Regions from separate parts of the Pelagibacterium nitratireducens genome, predicted to be linked through region 3. Evidence: predicted binding sites of a transcription regulator. Region 3 holds the regulator's gene; each other region holds the start of a gene.
The links. The regulator LexA, encoded in region 3, represses DNA repair genes until DNA is damaged. The targets are predictions, from matches to a motif close to TGTTCNNNNTGTGTTCNG.
Positions count from the first base shown of each region.

Region 1: dinB (DNA polymerase IV) is a predicted target of LexA. The motif match lies at 1,024-1,041, and genes of this name have one in related genera.
Region 2: ruvC (crossover junction endodeoxyribonuclease RuvC) is a predicted target of LexA. The motif match lies at 1,387-1,404, and genes of this name have one in related genera.

Region 1 is NZ_CP146275.1:1,826,402-1,829,677, reverse strand. Features, by position in the region: gene V6617_RS09135 (DNA polymerase Y family protein) at 1-301, opposite strand, end outside; gene V6617_RS09130 (damage-inducible protein) at 216-977, opposite strand; gene dinB (DNA polymerase IV) at 1,207-2,253, shown strand; gene V6617_RS09120 (ATP-dependent helicase) at 2,281-3,276, opposite strand, start outside.
Region 2 is NZ_CP146275.1:897,119-900,394, forward strand. Features, by position in the region: gene V6617_RS04590 (YebC/PmpR family DNA-binding transcriptional regulator) at 1-390, shown strand, start outside; gene V6617_RS04595 (GGDEF domain-containing protein) at 437-1,261, opposite strand; gene ruvC (crossover junction endodeoxyribonuclease RuvC) at 1,446-1,949, shown strand; gene ruvA (Holliday junction branch migration protein RuvA) at 1,946-2,563, shown strand; gene ruvB (Holliday junction branch migration DNA helicase RuvB) at 2,605-3,276, shown strand, end outside.
Region 3 is NZ_CP146275.1:2,135,871-2,139,146, reverse strand. Features, by position in the region: gene V6617_RS10615 (ComEC/Rec2 family competence protein) at 1-919, shown strand, start outside; gene lexA (transcriptional repressor LexA) at 955-1,662, opposite strand; gene V6617_RS10605 (tripartite tricarboxylate transporter substrate-binding protein) at 1,791-2,888, opposite strand; gene V6617_RS10600 (response regulator transcription factor) at 3,128-3,276, shown strand, end outside.

The DNA.
Region 1 (3,276 bases), 310 kb from region 3:
CGATGGGGCTGACGCGTTGCAGCATCCAGAGGCCCAGCCGCTCAAGGCTGTCAGCATCGGCTCTGGGGTCGTGATCAACGACAACCAGATTTGGCACCAGGACTTGAGCCTTGGTCAGCACCATTCCCACGCGCGCACCGGCCGCCTGTGCTACTGCATCCGCTGCCACCGCCACAAGTCTGTTTTTCTCCCTGGCGGCCACCACCAGGGGCACGTCAACTGGCGGCGCTGTGTCGCCAGCCCCCCGCCGCAGCCGATCGATCGGCCAGTTCGGCAGGAAGACCGAGATGACCCGAGCCATCGCACGCCTCCACTTCAATATCGAGACTTTCCCCTGCCCTTGCTCGGATCAGTTCCACCAGCCAGCGTGCCCGGCCGACACCTGGGACCGGCAATGGTCGAGACGGTAGGGCCGAGATGCGCCAGCGGGTCAAAGCTGCCGTTGGTTGCCCAAAATCCATGGCTTCGGCCTGCCGTCGCCAGCGCCGCAGTGCGATCCCGATCGTTCCCGTGCCTTCGGCGGCCAGCTGCAGCCGCCGCGACGCCGTCATCGACAATCGAGCAATCTCGCCCACAACCGCACCAAGCCCGCCATGCCTTAAGCCTTCTTCCATGCAGGCGAGAAGTGTCTTGTCATCTCCGGCCTCGACATAGACAACCCGATCGGCAGCAAGGCCCGCCTGTTCGAGCGCCGGTGCGAACAGGTCCTGGCGTGTCACGCACCAGAGCACCTTGCCGCGCGTTCGTGCAGCGATCCCCGCCGCAAAATGGGCAGCCGCCGCTCCATCAATGGCGCCATTGCCGCCGCCGGCGATCTCGTGCAGACCACCCAGAGACAAGCCGCCATTGGGCAGACGGCTGTCGATTGCAGCAATCCCGAAGGCCAGTGCTTTGCGCACGAGCGTATTTTGGCCCTCGAGATCGGCGATACGATCTCGCAGCTCGGCAATGGCATTGCTTTTCGAGGGTGAGGCCATGATTTCGCCGTTCGGCGTGTCTTTCCAATTGCGAGAACAGGAGGTATGTTCCTCTTTTGTTCGCGCAACGCAAGGCAAGAGTCAATTGGTCTCCGATCAACTCTTGTGCGAGCGGATATAACGCGCGCAGCTTGATCAGCACTTACAAGGATTTATCGGCGTGCAGCCTGGGGATAAGCCGACATCAGATCGCGATAACGGAGACATCCGCAAGATCATCCATGTCGATATGGATGCATTCTTTGCCTCGGTCGAACAGCGCGACGATCCCGATCTGCGTGGCAAGCCGGTCGCCGTGGGCGGCGCAAAAAAGCGCGGTGTGGTTGCTGCCGCCAGCTATGAGGCCCGCCAGTTCGGTGTGCGCTCGGCCATGCCGTCTGTGACCGCCGCACGCAAATGCCCGGATCTGATCTTCGTTAAACCACGGTTCGAAATCTACAAGAAAGTATCGGCGCAAATCCATGAAATCTTTGGCCAATACACCGACCTTATTGAACCCCTCTCGCTCGATGAGGCCTATCTCGACGTCACCGAGAATTTTAAGGGCATGGCGATCGCCAGCGAAATCGCCGAAGCAATCCGGGCCAGGATATTCGAGGTGACAGGGCTGACTGCCTCTGCCGGGATTTCCTACAATAAGTTCCTGGCCAAGATGGCGTCCGGATACAACAAGCCCAACGGCCAGTTCGTCATCACGCCGGCGAAGGGCCCGGCGTTTGTCGAGACTCTGCCAATCGAGAAATTCCACGGAATTGGTCCAGCCACGGCAGCCCGCATGAAAGCGCTAGGCATCGAGACTGGAGCCGATCTCAAGGCAAAGCCCCTACCCTTCCTTCAGGAGAAATTCCGATCATCGGGGAGCTATTACTACTGGATTGCCCGCGGTGTTGATCATCGCCGGGTCAAAACCGATCGCATCCGAAAGTCGGTGGGGGGCGAGAACACCTTTTTTGACGATGTGCACGATCTGTCCGAGGCCAAGGAAAAACTGGCGCCCATCATCGACAAGGTCTGGCGCCATGCCGAGGCCAAGGCGCTCTATGGCCGCACGTTGACGCTCAAGGTCAAATATTCCGACTTCGCGATCATCACCCGCAGTCGGACAACGTCGCACCCGTTGCGAACACGCGTTGACGTCGAGGCCGTCGCCCACACTCTTCTCGAGCCGGTGTTTCCGGTCAAAAAAGGCATAAGGCTGCTGGGGGTGAGCCTGTCGGGCTTTGCCGACAGGTCGGATCGTGCCGATGATGCCGAGCAGCTGAGCTTGGCGTTGTAAGTCAGCCGAAAGGTGCTGCGCGCGTGCTCACCACATGCTGCGCATCTTTGCCGCCACATCCACACGTGTGGGCTGTGACGGTCCCAGGTCGGCTCGAACCGGCGTTACCGGGGGCCACAAGACGTCATCGAACAGATGGGTCATGGCGCGCGGGATGAAGCGGGTGCGTTGAGCATAGAGGTGCCTATCGCCATAGCGCGATTGCTGGGTCACGTAGAATTTCTGCGGCACCAGCAGGTGCAGCTCGTCCTTGGCCCGGGTCATGGCGACATACAGCAGCCGGCGCTCTTCTTCGAGCTCCTCGGTCGTTCCCACGCCGAGGTCTGAGGGAATGCACCCATCGACCACGTTGAGGACATGCACCGACTTCCATTCCTGACCCTTGGCCGAGTGAATGGTCGACAAGATGAGGTAATCCTCATCGCGAAGCGGGACGCCCGGCTGGTCACTCGTGGCATCGGGCGGATCGAGGGTGAGTTCGGTCAGGAAGCGATCCCGGCTCGGATATCCGCTTGCGATCTGTTCGAGCTGAATGATGTCGGCCGTGCGCATGTGTGCATCTTCATACCCGGCTTCCAGCAAGGGCTCATACCACTGGCGGACATAGGAGAGTTCAACCGGCCATGAGATGTCCCGTCCCGACAACCGACCAAACAGCGTGACGAGATAGGTCCAGTTCTGACCGGCTTTTGCTGGCGCCGGCACCTCGGAGAGAGCCCAGACCGGGTCCGAACTTGTGTCGAGGGCATCAAGAACCCGACCTGCCGTGCCCGGGCCGATGCCGGGCATCAGCTGCAGCACCCGAAACCCGGCAACACGATCCCGCGGATTTTCCACCCAGCGCAACACGGACAGCATGTCCTTGATGTGTGCGGCGTCCAGAAACTTCAGCCCACCGAATTTGACGAAAGGAATGTTGCGGCGGGTCAGCTCGATCTCGAGCGGACCGGAATGGCTCGATGTGCGGAACAACACAGCCTGCTCCTTGAGCGGTGTTCCGGCCTCGCGCGCCTCCAGGATCGA
Region 2 (3,276 bases), 1.2 Mb from region 3:
GGCGGCGCAATGGGGGAATCCGGATCGGTCGCCTTCATGTTCGACCGGGTCGGGGAAATCTATTATCCCGCCAAGGCCGGTGATGCCGATACGGTCATGGAAGCGGCCATCGAGGCCGGGGCCGAGGACGTGCAGTCCGACGAAGAGGGCCACACGATCTATTGCGCCTTTGAAGATATCGGTGAGGTTTCCACAGCGCTCGAAGCGGCTCTGGGGGAGGCCGAAAGCGTCAAGGCCGTGTTCAAGCCGCAGACCAATACGCCGGTCGATGCCGACAAGGGTGCGAGCCTGATGCGCATGATCGACAATCTCGACGACGACGACGACGTCCAGAACGTCTATGCCAATTTCGAGATGAGCGACGAGGACATGGCCAAGCTTTCGGCCTGACCGGCGCAAATGCTGTATTGAGAGGCGGCCCTGACGGCCGCCTTTTTCATGCGATGCGTTTGACTTCCTGCCCGCGATAGACCAGCCCGGTCGGCTCTTTGATCGCCGTGGTCGCTGTGGGGCGGGGCAGCAGCACCACGAGGCTGACGCCGTTGCGTCCGGATTCCTTGACCTTGTAAAGCTGTTCGTCGGCGCTTTTGAAGATGACGCCAAAATCGACCGGTTCGGCGGCAACGGCGCCGCCTATGCTCACCGACAGGACGCAGGCCTTGGTGCCTGCCGCATCGAATTCGATCATCTGGACCGATTGGCGAATGGTCTCGGCGGTGCGCTGGGCCTGTTCGGCATTGGCCGCGGGAAGAAAGACGCCGAATTCCTCGCCGCCGAGCCGGCCGATGATATCGAGGGACCCGACCGAGGAGCGGATGGCGGCGACGATGAGCTTGAGCGCGGTATCTCCACTGGCATGGCCGTAACGGTCGTTGATCGATTTGAAGTGATCGGCGTCGATGACAAGCAGCGTGCCGCCGCCGGCCTGCTCGTCGGCCAGAGCAAGGCTGACCGCATCGACGAAGGCGCCATGATTGAGGCAATTGGTCAGGCTGTCGCGCGCCGCTGCCGCCTCGAGCCTGTCATAGGCCATCTGCAGTTCGAACTGACGGACAGACAGGTAGAAAACCATCGGGCCGCCCAGCGCGAGCGGGGCGATGATGGCAACGATCAGACCGATTTGGCCGATGCCCTGGGAGAACACTTCGAGAATGATGTAGGAAATCACCACTGAAATCACGACGGCGACCGCCATGTGACCGAGCGTGCGTCCAATGATGCCCGCCCAGGCCTGCCGAGGCAGTCTGAATTCTCGTGCCATGGATATGTACCGAAAGTATTTGCGCCCGGGGGCAACCTAGCGGGTAAGGGGTGAACACAATCTTGCCGGGAACGGGAAAATTGGAGCCGCGCCGGATATTGTGAAGTCGGGGGATAAGATGGGGATGTTTTTGGTTTGTTCACTTTGCGCTTGGTAGGCTGATGGGAACGGGCTAATTTGGGGCATGTTGAATATCGTGCGAATCATGGGGATCGATCCGGGGCTGCGGCGCACCGGCTGGGGCATCATCGAGGCTGAGGGAAACCGTCTGCGGTTTATCGCCTGCGGGGTTCTGACGCCGGCCGTCGACCAGGAGCTTTCCCTGCGCCTCGTCCATCTCCACGAAGGGCTGATGCGGCTGATCGCCGAACATCACCCGGCCGAGGCCGCCGTGGAGGAAACCTTTGTCAATGCCGGCGCGCGTTCCACGCTGCTGCTCGGACAGGCGCGCGGCATTGCGGTGATGACTCCGGCTTCAATGGGTCTTCCGGTGGGTGAATATTCGGCCAACCTGGTCAAGAAATCGGTGGTCGGGACTGGGCACGCGGAAAAAAAGCAGATCGAATTGATGGTCAAGACACTGATGCCCGCCGCCAATTTTAAATCGGCCGACGCGGCTGATGCCCTGGCAATCGCCATTTGCCATGCCCACCATCGTCAACACCGCAAACTGGCAAAGAGCGCATGATCGGCAAACTCAAGGGCATCATCGAAACGCTCGGCGATGACACCGCGCTGATCGACGTCAATGGCGTGTGTTACGAAGCCCATTGCTCGGGCCGCACCCTGCAGGCGCTGCCCCGGGTGGGCGAAGCGGCCGTGCTGTTTATTGAAATGATCGTGCGCGAGGACATGATCCGGCTTTACGGTTTTGCCACCGAGGGTGAAAAGAACTGGTTCAAATTGTTGATGACCGTTCAGGGCGTTGGCTCACGCGTCGCGCTGGGCATTTTGTCGATCCTTTCGCCTTCCGATCTTTCCTCGGCCATCGCGCTCCAGGACAAGGCCATGGTGGGCCGCGCATCCGGGGTCGGCCCCAAGCTGGCCCAGCGCATCGTGTCCGAGCTCAAGGGCAAGGTTCCCGCCGGTGTCGCCATCGATGCAGGAGCGATGGGCCTGCAGACCGCTTTGGGCGAAGGGCTCGCCACGGGCAATGTGTCGGATGCCGTCTCGGCACTGGTCAATCTGGGCTACGGACAGGCGCAGGCCTCAAGCGCGCTGGCGCGGGTCGTGGCCAAAGAGGGCGAGGACACGCCCACCGAAAAGCTCATCCGGCTGGGGCTGCGGGAATTGAGTTCGTGAGGTCCGTTGCAATCGGGCGCCGGGGGCAATAGCAAACCAATATGACCGATCTCACCAATGCCGCTGAAGGCCGCGACGACAGTCTCGATGTTTCCCTGCGCCCCTCGGGGTTTTCCGAGTTTATCGGGCAGGAGGCGGCGCGCGCCAATCTGCAGGTGTTCATCGAAGCCGCAAAGCAGCGGCAGGCGGCACTTGATCATGTGTTGTTCGTCGGCCCGCCAGGGCTGGGCAAGACCACGCTCGCCCAGATCATTTCGCGCGAGCTTGGCGTAGGCTTTCGCGCCACGTCCGGTCCGGTCATCGCCAAGGCGGGGGATCTGGCCGCGCTTTTGACCAATCTCGAAGAGCGCGACGTCTTGTTCATCGACGAAATCCACCGTCTCAGCCCGGCGGTCGAGGAAATTCTCTATCCGGCGATGGAGGATTTCCAGCTCGATCTGATCATCGGGGAGGGCCCGGCGGCGCGCTCGGTGCGGATCGATCTGGCCAAGTTCACCCTTGTGGGCGCAACGACCCGGGCCGGACTTTTGACCACACCCTTGCGCGACCGGTTCGGCATTCCGGTGCGATTGAATTTTTACACGCCCCAAGAGCTGGTCCAGATCGTCGAGCGCGGTGCGCGGCTGATGGGCATGGCCATGACCTCGGACGGCGCGCTGGAAGTCGCTCGCCGCTCGCGCGGCACGCCGCGCATTGCGGGGCGTCTGTTGCGC
Region 3 (3,276 bases):
GATAGCGGCTTACGAATTGGCTCGGCGCAATCGGGAGGACAGGGAACGCCCACAGCGGGGCAGGGCGCTGACCCTGATGCTCGACATTGCTACCACCAGCATCATTGCCGGTCTGGCAACACTGGTCTTTACCGCCTACCACTTCCAGCAGACCGCGCCATTCGGGGTGTTGGGTAACCTTATGGTTATGCCCATCGTGAGCTTTGTGATGATGCCTGCTGCTCTGCTCGGAACCTTGCTGCTCCCTCTTGGCCTCGAGGCCATTCCCTATGCTGGGCTCGGCTGGAGCATCGAGGCTATGCTCTGGTGCGCCGGTTTCGTCCGAAATTTGAGCGGCGGGTTCGACCCGAGTCCCATACTGTCCCCGGTCGCGCTCGGCGTCGCTCTGTTCGCATTGGCATGGCTGGCCTATTTTCGAACCCACATGCGCATAACTGGCCCCATTGTCGCGGTTCCGCTCATCGCTTTTTTCTGTCTCGAGCAGGCGCCCGACATATTCATTGCCGATCAAAGCCAGGCATTGGCCGTCCGCAGCGGAGACCGGGTTGCCCTGATCGCCGGCCGCAACAATACCTTTGCCACCACCATCTGGTCAGAACGCTATCTGACGGTTATCGAAGACGCCCACACCGCCACAGGTTGCGACAGTCTGGGCTGCATCCTCTCGACCGAGGAGGGCTATACCGTAGCGCTGGTCAAATCTCGCGACGCGTTTGACGAAGATTGCCGCATCGCCGAGATCGTCATCGCCCGCCTGACTGCGCCGCCCCAATGCGAGACGGCAGCCAAACTGGTTGTCGACGCTTCAGACCTCGCCCGCTATGGCGCTCATATGATCGATTGGAATGGCCCCGATCTGCCGCCAACAATCCGCACCGCCATCGACGGACCGGACCGCCCGTGGCGCATCCAGCTTTAGGGCCTTGAGGACAACAAGGCTAAGTCAAAGAAAATCTAGTAGCGCCGCAGCAATCCCACCAGACGTCCCTGAACCTTCACGCGGTCAGGACCGAAAATCCGGGTTTCGTAAGCCGGGTTGGCCGCCTCCAGCGCCACGGCGTTTCCCTTCTTGCGCAGGCGTTTAAGGGTTGCTTCCTCGTCATCGACCAGCGCGACAACGATCTCACCATTTCCGGCAGCATCCTGCTTGCGAATCAAGACAGTATCGCCGTCGAAAATCCCGGCATCGATCATCGAATCCCCCCGCACTTCGAGTGCGAAATGTTCTCCAGAACCCAGCATTTCGGGTGGAACCGCAATGGAATGAGAGTGAGTCTGGATCGCCTCGATCGGCACACCCGCCGCAATGCGCCCCATCACCGGAATGGCCACCGATCCGCCATTGTCCTGGCGGGGCGCCACGGTCTTGGCTGGCACCTTGCCCAGCGTACCCTCGATCACCGAAGGTTCAAACCGCGCCTTACGCCCGCCCAGCGACGGATTCATCGAATCCGGCAGCTTAACGACTTCGAGCGCTCGAGCCCGGTTGGGCAAACGGCGGATAAAGCCACGCTCTTCCAGCGCCGTGATGAGCCGGTGGATGCCCGACTTCGATTTCAGATCCAGCGCTTCCTTCATTTCGTCGAACGAGGGCGGAATGCCGCTCTCTTTCATCCGCTCATGGATGAACATCAGAAGTTCGTGCTGTTTACGCGTCAACATTGGCGGATCCCTCGGCGGCGTCGAATCGGAACAAATATTGAACTTTTATACATGTTCCGTAAATGTTCCGCAAGCGTCCACTGTAATCACGGCTCTAGCAGCGCCTCTCGATTGCCGGCCGGTGCGTTCTATTGATCGCTCAACCGCACCGCATATTCGTTCGAGAGCATGTCGAGTATACGCTTGCGGACCGCCGGATCGATCGTCGTCCCTTCGATAAACAGGGCTTCCGCCGCGCGATCGGTGACCTGCTCATAGGCCCCCAGAACGCTTGAAACTTCGGCGCGATACTGGGGGTCGGCAAAGATATCACGCCAGGCTTGGCGCCATGTCTCGACGATTTCCGGCGGCGTGCCGCCCGGTAGAATCACCATCTTCTGAGCGGCAAATCCGGCGATATTGAAAGCGCGATAGGCCTCATAGTCGGGCCCGGAAGGCGGCTCGCCGTGTAACATCTCATACACTTCTTCGACGATGGGCAGATCGGGAAAGGTCGGATCGCGCTGCATCACACCATTTTCGTCGAGGATGCCCCAACTCATAAGTGGCACGGCGTCGCCGGCCTCGGCCATCGGAACAACGTTGCGCAAGTACGAGGCCGTTGTCTGGTAGTCGATGCTGACTTCGCCTCGTTCCATGGCGATCAGCCCGTCGGCGCGACCGGTGTAGCCGAACACATAGCTGACATCAAAACCAAGTAACCGGAAGGCCAGCATGGGAACGAGGTCGAGCGATGTTGGCCCCTGGCTCGCAAACACCAGGGTCTGGTCGGCAAGCCTGTCGATGTCGTCGGGACCCTCGACCCCCGTTCCGGGCGCGACGTAAACCACCCCTCCGGTCGGTGCTACCATCACCACTTCCCAGTCCTTGTAATCGTAACGCACACGCAGATCGCCCAGCAGGTAGGGAAATTGTGTCGATCCCGAAGTCCCCAGAATGGTCAGCCCGTCCGGCCGGGCACGGCTGGCAAACGTGTTGGGACCACGGGTGCCGCCTCCGCCGGGTTCATTGACGATTTCGATTTCTGGATGACCCGGCAGGTGCCGGCTCAGAAATGGCGCATTGAACCGCGCCCAGGTATCCGATCCGCCGCTCCGGCTAAAGGGAATGATCCACTCGATGGTCTCGCCCTGGAAACTGACCTCGGCGAAGGCCGTGGTCGCGGGAGCCAGAGACAATCCAAATCCCGCGCTCAAGGCCCGTGCCCAACGCAGCAGTCCGCTCATAATCCTCCTCCAATGACAGGCGTGAACCGATGATCCTCCGAGCGCAGGCCGGTCCGGCCAATGTCTAACGCCTCATTGGGCGCGAGGCCACCCCTCACGGAAATTTGCTTGCCAGCCAGGTCCCGGCGGGGTCACATTGTCCAAACAGAAGGGGCTTTGCGCCGCGCGATCCCCGCTGTTGAAAAAATGAACACGGAAGGTAGAGGCGTTTGCGCATCGTTTTGATCGAAGACAACACAATGTTGGCGCGCGCAGTCATTCAGTCATTACAGGACGAAGGGCACGCCGTCGATTGGCTGGCCAATGGCGATGATGGCGCTCAATTTCTGTCAACCGAGGGCGCCGATCTGGCCATTGTCGATATCAACCTTCCCAAACGCAGTGGCCT